Regions from separate parts of the Allobosea sp. NPDC055332 genome, predicted to be linked through region 2. Evidence: predicted binding sites of a transcription regulator. Region 2 holds the regulator's gene; the other holds the start of a gene.

Region 1 (8,381 bases), on a different contig from region 2:
GCGTCGCGCGCTTCCCGCGCTTCGACGAAATCCTGACCGAGGCGGGCTCATCGATCACCGCTGCGTTCAAGGCCTGCGGCATCGCCGACTATGTCCGGCGCTCGACCCGGCTGGCGGCGCGGCTTGCAAGCGAGCGCGAGGCGGCGCTGCTCAAGATCGAGCCGGGCGCGGCGGTGCTGACCTCGGATGCGATCGACGCGCTGCCGGACCTGACTCCCATCCACATCGTCAACAGCGTCTTCGCCGGCGAGCGGATGGAGATGGTGGTCGAGCCGTTCGGGGATTGACCTCCGGCTCAGACCGCCCGCTTGCCGATGATGGCGAAGCGCAGCTTGTTCGAGAGGAAGTCGATCGCGGTCACCGCCGCCAGGACCAGCAGGATCAGGAAGGAGACCTGCTGCCATTCGAGCGTGCGGATGGTCTCGGCGAGGTAGAGGCCGATGCCGCCGGCGCCGACGATACCGATGATGGTCGAGGAGCGGGTGTTCGACTCGATGTAGTAGAGCACCTGGCTGGCGATCACCGGCAGCACCTGCGGGATCAGTCCGAAGCGGATCTCGTGCAGCTTGCCGCCGCCGACCGAGGCGACGCCCTCGACCGGCTTGCGGTCGGCGGATTCGATCGCCTCGGAGAACAGTTTGCCGAAGGCGCCGAGATCGCTGGTCATGATCGCGAGCATGCCGGCGAAGGGGCCGAGGCCGACGACATTGACCCAGATCAGCGCCCAGATCAGCGCGTCGACGCCGCGCACCGTATCCATCGAGCGGCGCGCCAGGAAATGCACAATGCGGTTGGCGACGACGTTCTTGGCGGCAAGGAAGCCGAGCGGGAAGGCGAGGATCGCCGCCAGGATCGTGCCGAGGAAGGCGATGGCGATGGTCTCGAACAGCGCCTTCACGAAGATGATGGCGCGGGCGAACGAGCCGGGATCGGGCGGCAGCATCAGCACCACGAAGGTGCCGAGATTGGCGACGCCGGCAATGATCTTCCAAAGCGAGGTCTCGAGCGTCGTCAGCCCGTAGAGGAAGAGCCCGACGAGGCCGCCGACGATGGCGATGGTCGTGAGCTTCGTCTTCAGCGAGCCGTCGATAGCGCCCTTGTGGCGGGCGATCAGTGCGGCGCGGTCGGCGGCGGAGAGGGCGAGCGTCATTTGCCGTGCTCCAGGCTCAGGAGGGTATGGCGCAAGCGCTCGGTGCCGTAGTCGATCAGCATCACCGTGACGATGATCAGCAGCAGGATGGCGCTGACATCGGTGAAGTAGAATTTGCGGATTGCTTCGATCAGGTCCTGGCCGATGCCGCCGGCGCCGACGAAGCCCATGATCGAGGCGCCGCGGACATTGATCTCGAAGCGCAGCAGCGCGTAGCTGGCGAAGTTGGACAGGACCTGCGGCACCACCGCGAAGCGGATGGTCTGCCACCAGCTCGCGCCGGTCGCGGTCAGGCCGTCGACCGGCTTCATGTCGATGTTCTCGACAACTTCGGAGAAGAGCTTGCCCATCGCGCCCATGGTGTGGATGGCGATGGCGAGCACGCCGGGCAGCGGGCCGAGGCCGAAGGCGATGACGAAGATCAGCGCGAAGACGATCTCGGGGACGGTGCGGCAGAATTCGAGGAAGCGGCGCGTGCCCCAGCGCAGCCAGGGCGAGCGGCCGAGATTGCTGGCGGCGGTGAAGCAGAGCAGGAAGCCGCCGACGGCGCCGAGCACGGTGCCGATATAGGCGATCAGCAGGGTCTGCCAGAGCAGCTTCAGCCAGCCGTTGAGGCCCCAGTACCATTCCTTGAGATCGGCGCCGAGCGTCGCCAAGCGCAGGGTCGGCATGGTCTCGAGGATGTATTTCGGGAAGCGCCAGGCGTTCGCGGCGAATTTCGCAAGATCAACCTCGGCGCCGATCGCGGCGAGGACGACGCAGGCGATGAAGATTGCCGCGCCCAGCAGCGTCTGTAGCCGCTTGGCTGCCATTTCGCGCCGATAGAGCTCGGCATGGGCTGCGATGGCGGGATCGTTGCGGTCGATCGCGAGTGTCATGATGGGTCCGTCGCCGAAAGAGGAGGCGGCTAGAGCGCGCCGCCGCCGTCATGCTCGCCCTTGTGGCGAGCATCCACGTCTTGAGCGCCGCGCGCGATCAGCAAGGCGAAGGCGTGGATGGTCGGGACAAGCCCGACCATGACGGGTAGCGGATAAGAAGACTTACGAGGACTTCTTCTTGCGGAGCGCGTCGACGAACTTGTTCAGCTCGATGATCGGGTCGTAGGACTTGTTGTCGACGGCGACGAGCGGGCCCTGCTTGCCTTCATAGATCTTGTCGAAGGCGGCCTTGTCCTTCGTGGCGAGGTTCAGCACCGCGTCGCGGATCTTGCCCTTCAGCTCTTCCGGAAGCTCGCTGAGATAGGCCATCGGCGAGTTCACGATCTGCTCGGACTTGTAGATGATGCGGAAGTCCTCGGCCTTGACCATCTTCTTGCGGTCCATGCGCAGCAGGTTGGATTCCTGCTCGTCGTTCCACCAGTTGGCGGCGACGTCGACGGTGCCCTGGCCGAGCGCGATCACTGCGTTCTCGTGGCTGCCGGTGTAGACGACCTTGCTGAAGAAGCTCTCCGGCTCGATCTTCATGCCATCGAGCGCAAAGCGCGGGACATTGTTGCCCGAGGTCGAGTTCGGGTCGACGAGGCCGAGATTCTTGCCCTTGAGATCCTCGATCTTCTGATAGGGCGAGTCCTTCTTCACGTAGAAGACGGAGTAGTAGCCTTTGGTGCCATCGAGATTGGTCTCGATCGCGAAGGCGTCGACCTTGGCGCCGGTCATCAGCGCGCGAGCGAAGGAGGCGGGGCCGTACATGCCGATATGGATGTTGCCGGCGCGCTGGCCCTCGATGATCGCGGCGTAGTCGTTGGCGATGCGCAGGGTCACCTTGGTGCCGAGTTCCTTGGCGAGATAGTTCACGAAGGGGGTGTAGCGCTCGACGACGCCAGAGGCGTTCTCGGACGGGATGATGGCGAAGACCAGCTCGGGATATTTCGCCTTCCAGTCCTGCGCGAAGGCCGGGGCGGCGAGCGTCGCGGCAAGGCCGGCGGCGGCGAGCGTAAGCGTATGACGACGGGTCAGCATGAGAGTGCTCCTTTGAAAGACGTTCAGCAGTGAAGGGGCAGGCTTGGTTGCAGGCTTCGAGCGCGGGCCGACTGCTTCAGGCGGCGGTCTGCTTGGCGCGCTGGGCTTCTTCGGTGGCGATGGCGTCGAGCTGATCGAGCGCTTCGGCGCCGGCGTCCTTGGCCTCGATGCCGTAGAGCTCGGCGGCGAGCTCGCTGGTCAGGGCATGCGGCGGACCGTCGAACACGACCTTGCCGCCGGCCATGCCGATCAGGCGGTCGCAGTACTTCGCGGCGATGTCGAGATGGTGGAGATTGCAGACCACGGTGATGCCGTCCTCGCGATTGATGCGGAACAGCGCGTCCATGACGACCTGGGTGTTGCGCGGGTCGAGCGAGGCGATCGGCTCGTCGGCGAGGATGATCTTCGGCTCCTGGACCAAAGCGCGTGCGATGGCGACGCGCTGCTGCTGGCCGCCGGAGAGGGTCTCGGCGCGTTGCGCGAGGAGATGGCCCATGTCGAGCCGCTCGAGCGCGGCGATGGCGCGGACCTTGTCGTCCTGCGAGAAGCTCTTGACCAGCGTCAGCGCGGCGGAGCGGTGGTTGAGACGGCCGAGCAGGACATTGGTCAGCACGTCGAGGCGGCCGACCAGATTGAACTGCTGGAAGATCATCGCCGTGTCGCGGCGCCAGGCTCTGAGCGCTGCGCCGCGCAGGGCGGTGACGTCGCGCTCCTCGCTGAGGATGCGGCCGTCGCTGGCGTCGGCGAGGCGGTTGAGCATGCGCAGCAGCGTCGACTTGCCGGCGCCCGAGCGGCCGATGATGCCGACCATCTCGCCGCGCGGAATCGATAGGGTGACGTTGTCGACGGCGGCTTTGCCACCGAAACGCTTGGTCAGACCCTCGATACGCAGCATCAACACTCTCCCGCGATTGCGGGATGATGCGGTATCGGCGGCAGATGACAGCGCCGTGACAGCAGACGGCGCATTCCGGGACGGTCAGAGCGGGAGGATGGTCACCAGACGTCAACCATATCGCTCGCGCCGACGCGCCGAGCCGGCTTGTCAGGCTCCGCGCAGGAGCAGGTCGACGCAGGTGGCGACGTAAGTCCTGCGTTCGGTGGGAGGGACGAGCTCGACGCCGAGCAGGCCTCGGACCTGGTGGAAGCCGCGCAGCATGCCGATGAACTGCTCGGCAAGCCTGTCGGCCTCATCGCGGGTGAGCGCCCGCGGCAGGCCATCACCCGATCGTGAACGCTGCGCGAGCAAGGCGGAGAGATCCGCGATCATCCGCCCCGCTCCGGCCTCGTAGGCGGCCTGTCCCAGTTCGGGAAACCGGGCGGTGGCGCCAATGATCAGGCGATGCAGATCGAGCGAAGCCGGATGCAGCATCATCGCCAGCGCGTCTTCGCCGAGGCGCAGCAGAATGCTGCGCAGATCACCGGTCGCGCTCGCCGGCTGGCGCAATGGAATCGTCAGCTTTTCAGTGAGTTCGGAGCAAATCGCCAGGAACAGCGCCTGCTTGTCGGCGAAATGGCTGTAGATGGTCTGCTTGGAGACGCCGGCGCGCTGGGCAATCTGGTCGAGGCTGGCGCGGTCGAAGCCCTCGGCTAGGAACGTCTCCGAAGCGGCCTTCGTGATCGCGTCATGTTTATCCGGCCGTGATTTTTCGGCCGGCATCTGTCTTGCTTCTGCAGCCGGGGCGCTACCGCGTCCGTGCATTGATCATTCCGTCACGCTTCCGCCCTTAAAGGGTGCTTATCAAACTAGACCGTCCAGTCTAGAATATGTCCGTACTACCGGAGCGTCCAGCCTGATGAAGCGTTTTCTCCTCCTTATCCTTGTCGCCGGGCTGGCGGGCGGCGGGTATTACGGCTACCGCAACCACTTCAAGGGCAGTGGCCAGCAGGCGCAGGCGCAAGCAACCGGCCCCGGTCAGGGCGCCGGCGTGCCGGTCGAGGTCGGCACGATCGAGCTCGCCTCGGTCAACGAGGAGGTCGAGGCGCTCGGCACGCTCGCCGCGGACGAATCCGTGGTGATCGCGCCGGAGATCGCCGGCCGCGTCGTGGCGCTCGGCTTCAAGGAGGGCGAGCGGGTCGCCAAGGACCAGAAACTGGTCATGCTCGACACCGCCATGCTCGACGCCGAGCTCAAGCAGGCCCAGGCCGATCTCTCGCTCGCCCGCGACACCCATGACCGCAACCGCTCGCTGGTGCAGCGCGGCTCCGGCACGCAGGTCGCGCTGGAGCAGGCGACGGCGCAGCTCGCCTCGCAGGAGGCGAAGATCCAGCTGGTCCAGGCCAAGCTCGCTCTGGCGACCATCAAGGCGCCGTTCACGGGCGTGGTCGGCCTGCGCGCTGTCGGCGTCGGCGATTTCGTCTCGATCGGCAAGCCGCTGATCACGCTGACCAATATCGACCCGATCAAGGTCGATTTCCGCGTGCCCGAGATCTTCCTGACGCAGGTCAAGGTCGGCCAGCCGATCCAGCTCAAGGTCGACGCGGTACCCGACCGGCCCTTCACCGGTCAGGTCTTCGCGATCGACCCGGTGGTCGACGTCAACGGCCGCGCCGTCAGACTGCGCGCCACGATCCCCAATGCCGACCTCGTGCTGAAGCCCGGCTTGTTCGCCCGCGTCACCGTGGTGGTCGACAAGCGCGACAACGCGCTGCTCGTGCCGGAGACCGCGGTGGTGCCTGATGGCGTCGGCAAGGCGGTCTTCGTCATCGAGAATGGCAAGGCCCGGCGCATGCCGGTCGAGCTCGGCAAGCGCCTGCTCGGCAAGGTCGAGGTGGTGAAGGGGCTGAAGACGGGCCAGCAGATCGTCACCGCCGGCCAGATGCGCCTGCGCGACGGCTCGAATGTCGCGATCAAGGAAAAGGCCTCGGTCCAGACCAGCTCGCTGCCGGGCGTCGTGCAGCCAGGTACCGCGCAGCAATGAGCCTGTTCGAGCTTTTCGTCCGCCGGCCGGTCCTCTCGACCGTCCTCAGCCTGCTCGTCGTCCTGATCGGCTTCGTCTCCTATACGCGCCTGACGGTGCGCGAATATCCGAACATCGACGAGCCGATCGTCTCGGTGCAGACGGTCTATCGCGGCGCCAGCGCCGAGATCATCGAGACGCAGGTCACGCAGATCCTGGAGAACTCGATTGCCGGTATCGAAGGCATCGAGATCATCAACTCGACCAGCCGCCAGGAACGCAGCCAGATTTCGGTGCGCTTCCGCCCGGACGTCGACCCCGATGTCGCCGCCTCCGACGTGCGCGACCGCGTCAGTCGCGTGCGCGGGCGCATGCCCGACGAGATCGACGAGCCGATCATCGCCAAGGTCGAGGCCGACGCCCAGCCGGTGATGTATCTGTCGCTGACCAGCAAGCGGCATTCGCCGCTGGAGCTGACTGACTTCGCCGACCGCTTCATCTCCGACCGGGTCCAGAACATCACCGGCGTCGCCGAGGTCCGCATTCTCGGCCAGCGCCAGTTCGCCATGCGCATCTGGCTCGATCGCGCCCGCATGGCGGCCTATGCCATCACCGTGCAGGAGATCGAGGCGGCACTGCGCTCCCAGAACGTCGAAATCCCCTCCGGCCGGATCGAGAGCAACGACCGCGAATTCACCGTGCTGTCGCAGACCAGCCTGATCACGCCGGAGCAGTTCCGCGAGATCACGGTCAAGGACGCCAGCGGCTTCCCGGTCAAATTGCGTGACATCGCCAAGGTCGAGCTCGGTGCGCGCGAGGAACGCAACGCCGCCTGGTTCGGCGGCGAGCCCTCGGTGACGATCGGCATCGTCAAGCAGGCGACGGCCAATCCGCTCGACGTCTCCGCCGGCGTGGTCGCGGCGCTGCCGGGTATCCGCGAGGACCTGCCTGACGGCATGTCGATCGCGACCTCCTACGACACCTCGATCTTCATCGACCGTTCGATCAAGGCGGTCTATTCGACGATCGGCGAGGCAGTCGTCCTCGTCGTGCTGATCATCTTCCTGTTCCTGCGCTCGATGCGCGCGACGCTGATCCCGCTCGTTACCATTCCGGTCTCGCTGATCGGCGCCTTTTCGCTGATGTATGCGATGGGGTTCACCGTCAACACGCTGACCCTGCTCTCGATGGTGCTCGCCATCGGTCTCGTCGTCGATGACGCCATCGTCGTGCTCGAGAACATCCATCGCCACATCGAAGAGGGGATGGAGCCGACCAAGGCGGCGATCAAGGGCATCAACGAGATCGCCTTCGCGGTTGTCGCGATGACGCTGACGCTGGTCGCGGTCTATGCGCCGATGGCGTTCTCGACCGGGCGCACCGGCAAGCTCTTCGTCGAGTTCGCGCTGACGCTCGCCGGCGCGGTGCTGGTCTCCGGCTTCGTCGCGCTGACGCTGACGCCGATGATGTGCGCCAAGCTGCTGCGCCACGAGAACAAGCACAATTTCCTCTACAATGCGCTGGAACGCTTCTTCGAGGCGCTTGCCAGCGGCTATCGCCGCTCGCTGCGCTTTGCGTTGTCGATCCGGCCGGTGATCGTGCTGCTGGCGCTCGGCGTTGCCGGCGGCAGCTATTTCTTCTTCACCAATCTGCGCTCCGAGCTGGCGCCGGTCGAGGATCGCGGCACCATCACCGCGATCGGCGTCGCGCCCGAAGGCGCGACCATGGCCTTCACCGCCGATTATGCCCGGCGGGTCGAGGACTATTTCAGCAAGATCCAGGAGGTCGACAGCTACCTCGTCATCGTCGGCTTCCCCGACGTGACGCGGGCGATCGCCTTCGCGCGCCTGAAGCCCTGGGAAGAGCGTCACCGCAAGCAGCAGGACCTCGTCGCCGAGATCAACAAGGGGCTGTCGCAGATCCCCGGCATCCGCCTGTTCGCGACCAATCCGCCCTCGCTCGGCCAGGGTGGCGCCAACAGCAAGCCGGTCGAGTTCGTGCTGCGCTCCTCCGACAGCTATGCCGAGATCAAGGCGAACGTCGATCGCCTGATCGCCGAGGTGCAGGGCAATCCGGCGCTGACGAACATCGAGAGCAACCTCATCCTCGACAAGCCGCAGATCAAGGTCTCGATCGATCGCCAGCGCGCCGCCGATCTCGGCGTCGGCGTCGATGTGATCGGCCGTACCATGGAGACGCTGCTGGGTGGGCGCCAGGTCACCCGCTTCAACATGAACAGCAAGCAGTACGACGTGATGCTGCAGGTCGCGGGCGAGGACCGCAACACCCCGCAGGCGCTGCAGTCGATCTATCTGATCGGCCGCGGCGGCCAGGTCGTGCAGCTCTCCAGCCTGGTCCAGGTCGAGGAGAACG
Region 2 (8,381 bases):
GCCTCGCCAACGCCATCGTCGGCTCGATCGTGCTGACCTTCCTCGGCATCGCCGTGGCGACGCCGATTGGCGTGCTCGCCGGCACCTATCTCGCCGAATACGGCAAGGCCTCGAAGCTCGCCGACCTCATCCGCTTCATCAACGACATCCTGCTCTCGGCGCCCTCGATCCTGATCGGCCTGTTCGTCTACGTGATCATGGTCGAGCCGTTCCGCGGCTATTCCGGCTGGGCCGGCGGCGTCGCCCTCGGCATCATCGCGATCCCGGTGATCGTGCGCACCACCGAGGACATGCTGCGCCTCGTGCCGGGCTCGCTGCGCGAAGCCGGCGCCGCGCTCGGTGCCCCGCCTTCGGTCGTCATCACCTCGGTGACCTGGCGGGCGGCGAAGTCGGGCATGGTCACCGGCATCCTGCTGGCGCTCGCCCGCATCGCCGGCGAGACCGCGCCGCTGATCTTCACCGCGCTCAACAACAATTTCTGGTTCTCGCCGAACCTCGTCGGCGGCGTCTCCAACCTGCCGGTGACGATCTACCAGTTCGCCTCCGCCCCGTACGAGAACTGGCAGCAGCTCGCCTGGGCGGGTTCGCTGATCATCACCGTCTCAATCCTCGTGCTTTCCATCGTCGCCCGGCGCATCGTGCGCGGCGGCAAGTGATCAGCGTCCGATCGGAAGGACCATGCAGATGCTCTCGACCCTGGAACTGAGCCCGCAGACGCTGGACGCCGAAGCGCCGGTCCGCATCGCCGTCAAGAACCTCGATTTCTACTACGGCGAGCACAAGGCGCTGAAGAACATCAACCTCGATTTCCGCGACCGGCACGTCACCGCGCTGATCGGCCCGTCCGGCTGCGGCAAGTCGACCCTGCTGCGCATCTTCAACCGGATCTACTCGCTCTATCCCGAGCAGAAGGCGACCGGCGAGATCCTGCTCGACGGCCGCAACATCATCTCCAACAATGTCGACGTGAACGAGCTGCGCTCGCGCATCGGCATGGTCTTCCAGAAGCCGACGCCCTTCCCGATGTCGATCTACGACAATGTCGCCTTCGGCATCCGCCTCTACGAGAAGCCGCCGAAGTCGGAGCTCGACGACCGCGTCGAGGGCGCGCTGCGCCGCGCCGCGCTCTGGGACGAGGTCAAGGACAAGCTGAAGAGTTCCGGCATGGGCCTCTCCGGCGGCCAGCAGCAGCGCCTCTGCATCGCCCGCACCATCGCCCAGAAGCCCGAGGTCATCCTGTTCGACGAGCCGACCTCGGCGCTCGACCCGATCTCGACCGGCAAGATCGAGGACCTGCTCGAGCAGCTGAAGAGCGACTTCACCATCGTCATCGTCACCCACAACATGCAGCAGGCGGCGCGCATCTCGCAGTACACCGCCTTCATGTATCTCGGTGAGGTCATCGAGTTCGACGCGACCAACACCATCTTCATGAACCCGCACAAGAAGCAGACGCAGGACTACGTCACCGGCCGCTTCGGCTGAGTCCTCAGCGTCGGCCAGCTCCAAAGGATACGCCCCGATGTCCGACCATATCGTCCGCTCCTACGACGCCGATCTCGAAGGCCTGCGCCGCAGCCTCGCCGAGATGGGCGGCATGTCCGAGCGCATGCTCGGCGACTCCACCGTCGCGCTGGTCCGCCGTGACACCGCGCTTGCCCAGAAGATCATCAGTGCCGACCAGCGTCTCGACAACCTCCAGCGCGAGGTCGAGGAGAAGGCCGTCCTGACCATCGCCCGGCGTCAGCCGCTGGCGAACGATCTGCGCGAGCTGATCTCGGCGATCCGCATCGCCGCCGACATCGAGCGCGTCGGCGACCTCGCCAAGAACATCGCCAAGCGCGCCGTCGCGATCTCCGGACAGTTCTCGCCGCCGCATCGCGCTGTCGTCGGCCTCGAGCATATGAGCCGCCTGGTCCAGGCCCAGCTCAAGGACGTGCTCGACGCCTATGCCGCCAGCAACGAGCAGAAGGCGATGGAAGTCTGGCGCCGCGACGACGAGATCGACGCGCTCTACACCTCGCTGTTCCGCGAGCTTCTGACCTATATGATGGAAGATCCGCGTAACATCACCTTCTGCACGCACTTGCTGTTCTGCGCCAAGAATGTCGAGCGCATCGGCGACCACACCACCAATATCGCCGAGACCATCCATTACCTCGTCACCGGCCAGTCCATGGATGAAAGCCGGCCGAAGCTCGACACCACCAACATCCTCGTCGACCTGCCGGCAGCCAATGGCTGAACCGGCGGGCGCTTGAACGGACGCTGACATGCCCGCACGCATCCTGATCGTCGAGGACGAGGAGCCGCTCACCCTGCTCCTGCGCTACAATCTCGAGGCCGAGGGCTTCGAGGTCGATAGCGTGGCGCGCGGAGATGACGCCGAATTGCATCTGCGCGACCATACGCCGGATCTCGTCCTGCTCGACTGGATGTTGCCCGGCCTTTCCGGCATCGAGCTCTGCCGGCGCCTGCGCACGCGCCGTGACACAGAGCGCGTGCCGATCATCATGCTGACCGCCCGCGGCGAGGAGACCGAACGTGTGCGCGGCCTCGCCACCGGTGCCGACGATTATGTCGTCAAGCCGTTCTCGCTGCCCGAGCTGATCGCCCGCATCCAGGCGCTGCTGCGCCGCGCCAAGCCCGGCCATGTCGCCGGCCTGCTCGCCGCCGGCGATCTCGAACTCGACCGCACGACGCGGCGCGTCCGCCGCGCCGGCGCCGAATTGCATCTCGGCCCGACCGAGTTCCGCCTGCTCGAATTCCTGATGCAGGCGCCGGGCCGGGTCTATTCGCGGGCGCAACTGCTGGACGCCGTCTGGGGGCGCGACGTCTACATCGACGAGCGCACCGTCGACGTCCATGTCGGGCGGCTGCGCAAGGCGATCACCCCGGCCAATTCCAAGGATCCGCTGCGCACCGTGCGTGGCGCCGGCTATGCCTTCGACGAGACTTTTGCGCGCGGCTGACGGTTTTCGTCAGCGCGGTGCGGCGACGATGATCGCTGCGCCGGCGAGGCAGAGCGCTGCGCCAGCCAGATCGTAGCGGTCCGGCGGGACCTTCTCGACCAGCGTCATCCAGGCCAGCGACGCCACGATGTAGACGCCGCCATAGGCGGCGAAAGCGCGCCCGGCGGCGGGGCTGTCGACCAGGGTCAGCAGCCAGGCGAAGATCGCGAGCAGGATCAGGCCCGGCAGCAGCCACCAGACCGGTTTGTCCAGCTTCAGCCAGGCCCAGAAGGCGAAGCAGCCGGCGATCTCCGCCAGCGCCGCGCCGAGATAGATCGCGAATGTCGTCATGCGCGCCTGTCCGATTACCAGCCTGGCCCGAAGGCCTCGGCCAGCCGGGCGAACGCCGGACGATAGGCCTCCGATGCCAGCGGTGTCAGCGATTGGGCCTCATCGAAGCAGAACCAGCGGATTTCGCTGTGCTCGTCATTGGTGATCTCAGGCGCACGGCCGGTCCACTGGCTCACCGTGAACAGGTGCCAGAGCGCGGGTGTGATGCCGTCCGTCTCGGTCGTCTCGATGGTCTCGAAGTGGCGGAAACCCGTCGGTGTGATGCCGATTTCCTCTTGGAGTTCGCGGACTAGGGCCGCCTCGGCGGTCTCGCCCGGCTCGACGTGACCGCCGACCGTGTCCCAGCAGGACGGCCGGTTCCGGCGATGTGGCGATCTCAGTCCCAGCAGGAGCAGCCCCTCCTTGATCGGCAGGGCACATGCATACTCGATCGGGTGAGCGGCGGCGGTGTCCATGGATGCCTCATGCATCAAGCCTGTCCGACGACAAAAAAGCCGGCCCAAAGGCCGGCTTCTGTAACCTTTTTATCGAGAGGCGTCGTTACGCGCGGATGGCCTTGCGGTCGCGGCGGCGGTCGGCCGCCGGCTGGTAGGCGATACGGGCGTGATAGGCGCAATAGGGCAGGCCGGTCGCGCTGCGGCCGCCGCAGAAGCGGAACTCCGGCGAGGTCGGGTCGCCCATCGGCCAGCGGCACATGTATTCGCGCAGCTCCATGATGGTGACCCGCTCGGAGAACGGCACGACCACGTCCTCGGATGGGGCTGGCGCGCGCGCGACCTGCGCCTCGGCTTCGATCTCGGGCGAAAATTGCGGGGCGAGCGCCGTGTTGCCACGGGTCAGCCCGGCGCCGCCATTGCTGTGATGACCGGCCGGGTGGCTCGGCGGACGGGCAGCGGGCTTGCGCGGGCGTGGCGTGGCCGACCCCGGGCTCTTGGCCCGGCCGGAGAGGCCAAGGCGATGCACCTTGCCGATAACGGCATTGCGCGTGACATTGCCGAGCTCGGCGGCGATCTGGCTCGCGCTCAGGCCGTCATTCCAGAGCTTCTTGAGCAGTTCGACGCGTTCGTCGGTCCAGGCTCCGGCTTCGGTCATGGAATTGCACCTGTCTTCGTTATGCCCCGCCAGCAAGCCGGCGCGGCATAGGGAGAGATCATGGCGGAATCCGATACCGGCAGCGCCCGTCGCTAAACGGAAGCCGTTACGCCCGGAACTGACGATACTGGAGACGCCGCACGAGATGTCGTATCTGACGAGAAAGACCATACAAGATGGCCTGACTCAGCCACAAGAGTCGCCGAATCCTAATTCGGCTTTTCCCCAGCCAATCGCTGCAGACGGCCGGCCGGTGAGTCTAATTGGCAACGCTGCCGCGAGGGCAGGCGCAATTGACAGGGCGGGGCCGGTTTTGCATAGTCGCATCACGCAGCCGCCCCCAAGGGCGGCGCTTATGTTTTTGAGCGATCGGGATTTTCCTTCGATGCGGCTTGACGCGCGACGAGACGGCGGGAACGGCCAGCGACGATAATGTCGCCGGCGGGTCGCATCATGCCGGCATGCTGCCGCTTGCGTCCCACCCTGCCGTTCCCGGCCTGAGATTCCGCGCTTCCTCCCTGTCTCGCCGCAAGGATATCGCTCCATGAGCACCGCTTCCTCCGTTCTCCTGCCGACCTATGCCCGTGCCCCGATCGCCCTCGAGCGTGGCGAAGGTGCCTGGGCGATCACCGCCGATGGTACGCGCTATCTCGATTTCGGCGCCGGCATCGCCGTCAACTCGCTTGGCCATGCCCATCCGCATCTGGTCGAGGCCTTGACTGCCCAGGCCCAGCGCATCTGGCACACCTCCAACCTCTACACGATGCCTGAGGGTGAGAAGCTCGCCCGCCGGCTCTGCGAGGCGACCTTCGCCGAACGCGTGTTCTTCACCAATTCGGGCGCCGAGGCGAACGAGTGCGCGATCAAGATGGCGCGCAAGTGCCACGCCGCGAAGGGCCACCCCGAGCGCTTCCGGATCGTCACCTTCGAGGGCGCCTTCCATGGCCGCACGCTCGCGACCATCGCCGCCGGCGGTCAGCAGAAATATATCGACGGCTTCGGCCCGAAGGTCGACGGCTTCGACCAGGTGCCCTTCGACGACGAGGTGGCGCTGAAGGCCGCGATCGGGCCGGAGACCGCCGCGCTGATGATCGAGCCGATCCAGGGCGAGGGCGGCCTGCGCTCGGTGCCGATGCGTGTTCTCAAGCAACTCCGCGAGCTCTGTGACGAGCACGGGCTGATGCTGATCTTCGACGAGATCCAGACCGGCGTCGGCCGCACCGGCAAGTTCTTCGCCTATGAGCATTACGGTGTCGCCCCCGACATCATGTCGATCGCCAAGGGCATTGGCGGCGGCTTCCCGATGGGCGCCTGCCTCGCCACCGAGGAGGCGGCCTCCGGCATGACGCTCGGTACCCACGGCACCACCTTCGGCGGCAACCCGCTCGCCATGGCGGTCGGCAACGCCGTGCTTGACGTCATCCTGGCGCCGGGCTTCCTCGACCATGTCCAGAAGACGGCCTTGCGCCTGCGCCAGTCGCTGGCTCAGCTCAAGGATCAGCATCCCCAGGTGATCGAGGAGATCCGCGGCGAGGGGCTGATGCTCGGCCTCAAGCTCAAGACCCCGAACACCGATTTCGTCGCGCAGGCGCGGGCCGCCGGCCTGCTCGTGGTCGCGGCCGGCGACAATGTCGTGCGCCTGCTGCCGCCGCTGATCATCGGCGAGAGCGAGGTGGCCGAAGCGGTGGCGCGGCTGGACAAGGCGGCTGGGGCGGTCGAGGCCGAGCTCGCCCGGCCGGCGGCGGAATGAGCATGGGGTCTCCAGTGCGTCACTTTCTCGATCTCTCGGATTTCTCCGCCGGGGAGCTCCGCGCCATCCTCAAGGCCGGCGAGGAGATCAAGACCCGCCGGCGCACGCCGGCTGCCGCCGGCGACCGCCTGCTCGAAGGCAAGGTCATCGCCATGATCTTCGAGCAGCCCTCGCTACGGACCCGCGTCTCCTTCGACGTCGGCATCCGCGAGCTCGGCGGCTCGCCGATGATGGTGACCGGCCAGGAGATCGAACTCGGCGAGCGCGAGACCATCGCCGACACCGCCCGTGTGCTGTCGCGCTATGTCGATGCGATCATGATCCGCATGCTCGACCATGACGCCGTGGTCGAGATGGCGAAATACGCCACGGTGCCGGTGATCAACGGCCTGACCAAGCGCCAGCATCCCTGCCAGGTCATGGCCGATGTCATGACCTTCGAGGAGCGCAAGGGCTCGATCAAGGGCAAGCGCATTGCCTGGACCGGCGACACCAACAATGTCCTGACCTCCTGGGTCCACGCCGCCGGCCGGCTCGATTTCGAGCTCGCCATCGCGACGCCCGAGGAGCTCGCGCCGCCGCCGGCGCTGCTCGACTGGGCCCGTAAGCAGGGTGCGAAACTGCACCTGACCACCCGGCCCGAGGCGGCGGTCGAGGGCGCCGACTGCGTCATCACCGATTGCTGGGTCTCGATGGGTGACGAGGAAGGCACGCGCCACAACCTGCTGCGGCCCTATCAGGTCGATGAGCGCCTGCTCGGCCGCGCCGAAAAGGATGCGATCTTCATGCATTGCCTGCCGGCCTCGCGCGGCGAGGAAGTGACCGATCAGGTCATGGACGGCCCGCAATCGGCTGTGTTCGATGAGGCCGAGAACCGGCTGCATGCCCAGAAAGGCATCCTGGCCTGGTGCTTCGGCGGAGTGGCTGCCTGATGGCCGAGACCGTGACAGCGGCAGCACCCGACGATCGGGTGCTGCCCTTCGCAGTGCCGGCGCTCGACGTGCGCGGCCGGGTCGTCAGGCTCGGCCCCTCGCTCGATCAGGTCATCGCGCGGCATCACTACCCTGAACCCGTTTCGCGCGTCCTGGCCGAGGCCGCGGCGCTGACCGTCATGCTCGGCACCACGCTCAAGGGCGAGGGCCGCTTCCAGCTCCAGACCAAGAGCGACGGCCCGATCTCGATGCTGGTCGTCGATTTCAACGCCCCCGACAACTACCGGGCCATGGCGCGCTATGACGCCGATCGGCTGGCGGCGGCGATCGAGGCCGATGCAGCCTCGACCGGCGAACTGCTCGGCAAGGGTCATCTCGCCATGACCGTCGACCAGGGCTCGGAAGCCACGCGCTATCAGGGCATCGTCGCGCTTGACGGCCAAGGGCTCGAGCAGGCCGGTCATCAGTATTTCCGCCAGTCCGAGCAGATCCCGAGCCGCATCCGTCTGGGCGTCGGCACGGTCCTGACCGGCGCCGGCCTTGCCTGGCGCGCCGGCGGGCTGATCGTGCAGTTCATGCCGAACTCGCCCGAGCGCATGCGCGCCGCCGACCTCCATCCCGGAGATGCGCCGGAGGGCCATGAGATCCTCGCCGCCGGCGACGATGACGGCGTCAGCGACGACGCCTGGACCGAGGCGCGCTCGCTGGTCGAGACGATCGAGCATCACGAACTGCTCGATCCGCTGCTGGAAAGCGAGCAGCTGCTCTACCGGCTCTTCCATGAGCGCGGCGCCCATGTCTTCGAGCCCGTCGCGGTGCACGAGGCCTGCCGCTGCTCGCGCGAGCGCGTGCTCGGCATGCTCAAGGGTTTTTCGGCCGACGACCGCAAGGCGATGATCGCCGATGACGGCACGCTCGGCGTCACCTGCGAATTCTGCTCGCGCCGCTACGAGTTCGATCCGGCCGAGGTCGAGGTCGAGATCTCGGCGGGAGAGTAGAGGGCTCTCTCCCTTCTCCCCTTGCGGGAGAAGGTGGCGCGAAGCGCCGGATGAGGGGTCTCGCGACGATTGCCTATCTTGCGCCTGTGAAGCGTGAAGTGCGGAGAGGGGTGCGCCACCCCTCAACCGTCAGCGCTGCGCGCTGCCACCTTCTCCCGCAAGGGGAGAAGGCAGGGAGCTACGCCCGGCACTCCGCCATCAGCCGGCGCATAAAGGCTTCGCCTGCGGCGAACTGCTCCAGCGTGATGTATTCGTCCGGCTGATGCGCCTGGTCGATCGAGCCGGGGCCGCAGACGATGGTCGGCAG

What was found. Region 2 encodes PhoB, which activates phosphate uptake and scavenging genes when phosphate is short. Its sites were predicted from a motif close to TGTCATNNANCTGTCAT; they were not measured.
Region 1: a site for PhoB is predicted at 4,048-4,064, ahead of phnC (phosphonate ABC transporter ATP-binding protein). Genes of this name have one in related genera too.

The regions. Positions count from the first base shown of each region.
Region 1 covers NZ_JBSHMO010000004.1:94,340-102,720, forward strand. Annotated here, with positions in the region: gene phnF (phosphonate metabolism transcriptional regulator PhnF) at 1-287, shown strand, start outside; gene phnE (phosphonate ABC transporter, permease protein PhnE) at 296-1,150, opposite strand; gene phnE (phosphonate ABC transporter, permease protein PhnE) at 1,147-2,028, opposite strand; gene phnD (phosphonate ABC transporter substrate-binding protein) at 2,191-3,108, opposite strand; gene phnC (phosphonate ABC transporter ATP-binding protein) at 3,185-4,003, opposite strand; gene ACWIGM_RS22175 (TetR/AcrR family transcriptional regulator) at 4,154-4,768, opposite strand; gene ACWIGM_RS22180 (efflux RND transporter periplasmic adaptor subunit) at 4,905-6,029, shown strand; gene ACWIGM_RS22185 (efflux RND transporter permease subunit) at 6,026-8,381, shown strand, end outside.
Region 2 covers NZ_JBSHMO010000005.1:293,653-302,033, forward strand. Annotated here, with positions in the region: gene pstA (phosphate ABC transporter permease PstA) at 1-656, shown strand, start outside; gene pstB (phosphate ABC transporter ATP-binding protein PstB) at 685-1,485, shown strand; gene phoU (phosphate signaling complex protein PhoU) at 1,523-2,245, shown strand; gene phoB (phosphate regulon transcriptional regulator PhoB) at 2,274-2,972, shown strand; gene ACWIGM_RS26905 (YnfA family protein) at 2,982-3,302, opposite strand; gene ACWIGM_RS26910 (NUDIX hydrolase) at 3,317-3,757, opposite strand; gene ACWIGM_RS26915 (GcrA family cell cycle regulator) at 3,843-4,394, opposite strand; gene ACWIGM_RS26920 (aspartate aminotransferase family protein) at 4,939-6,144, shown strand; gene argF (ornithine carbamoyltransferase) at 6,147-7,076, shown strand; gene ACWIGM_RS26930 (Hsp33 family molecular chaperone) at 7,076-8,074, shown strand; gene argE (acetylornithine deacetylase) at 8,253-8,381, opposite strand, start outside.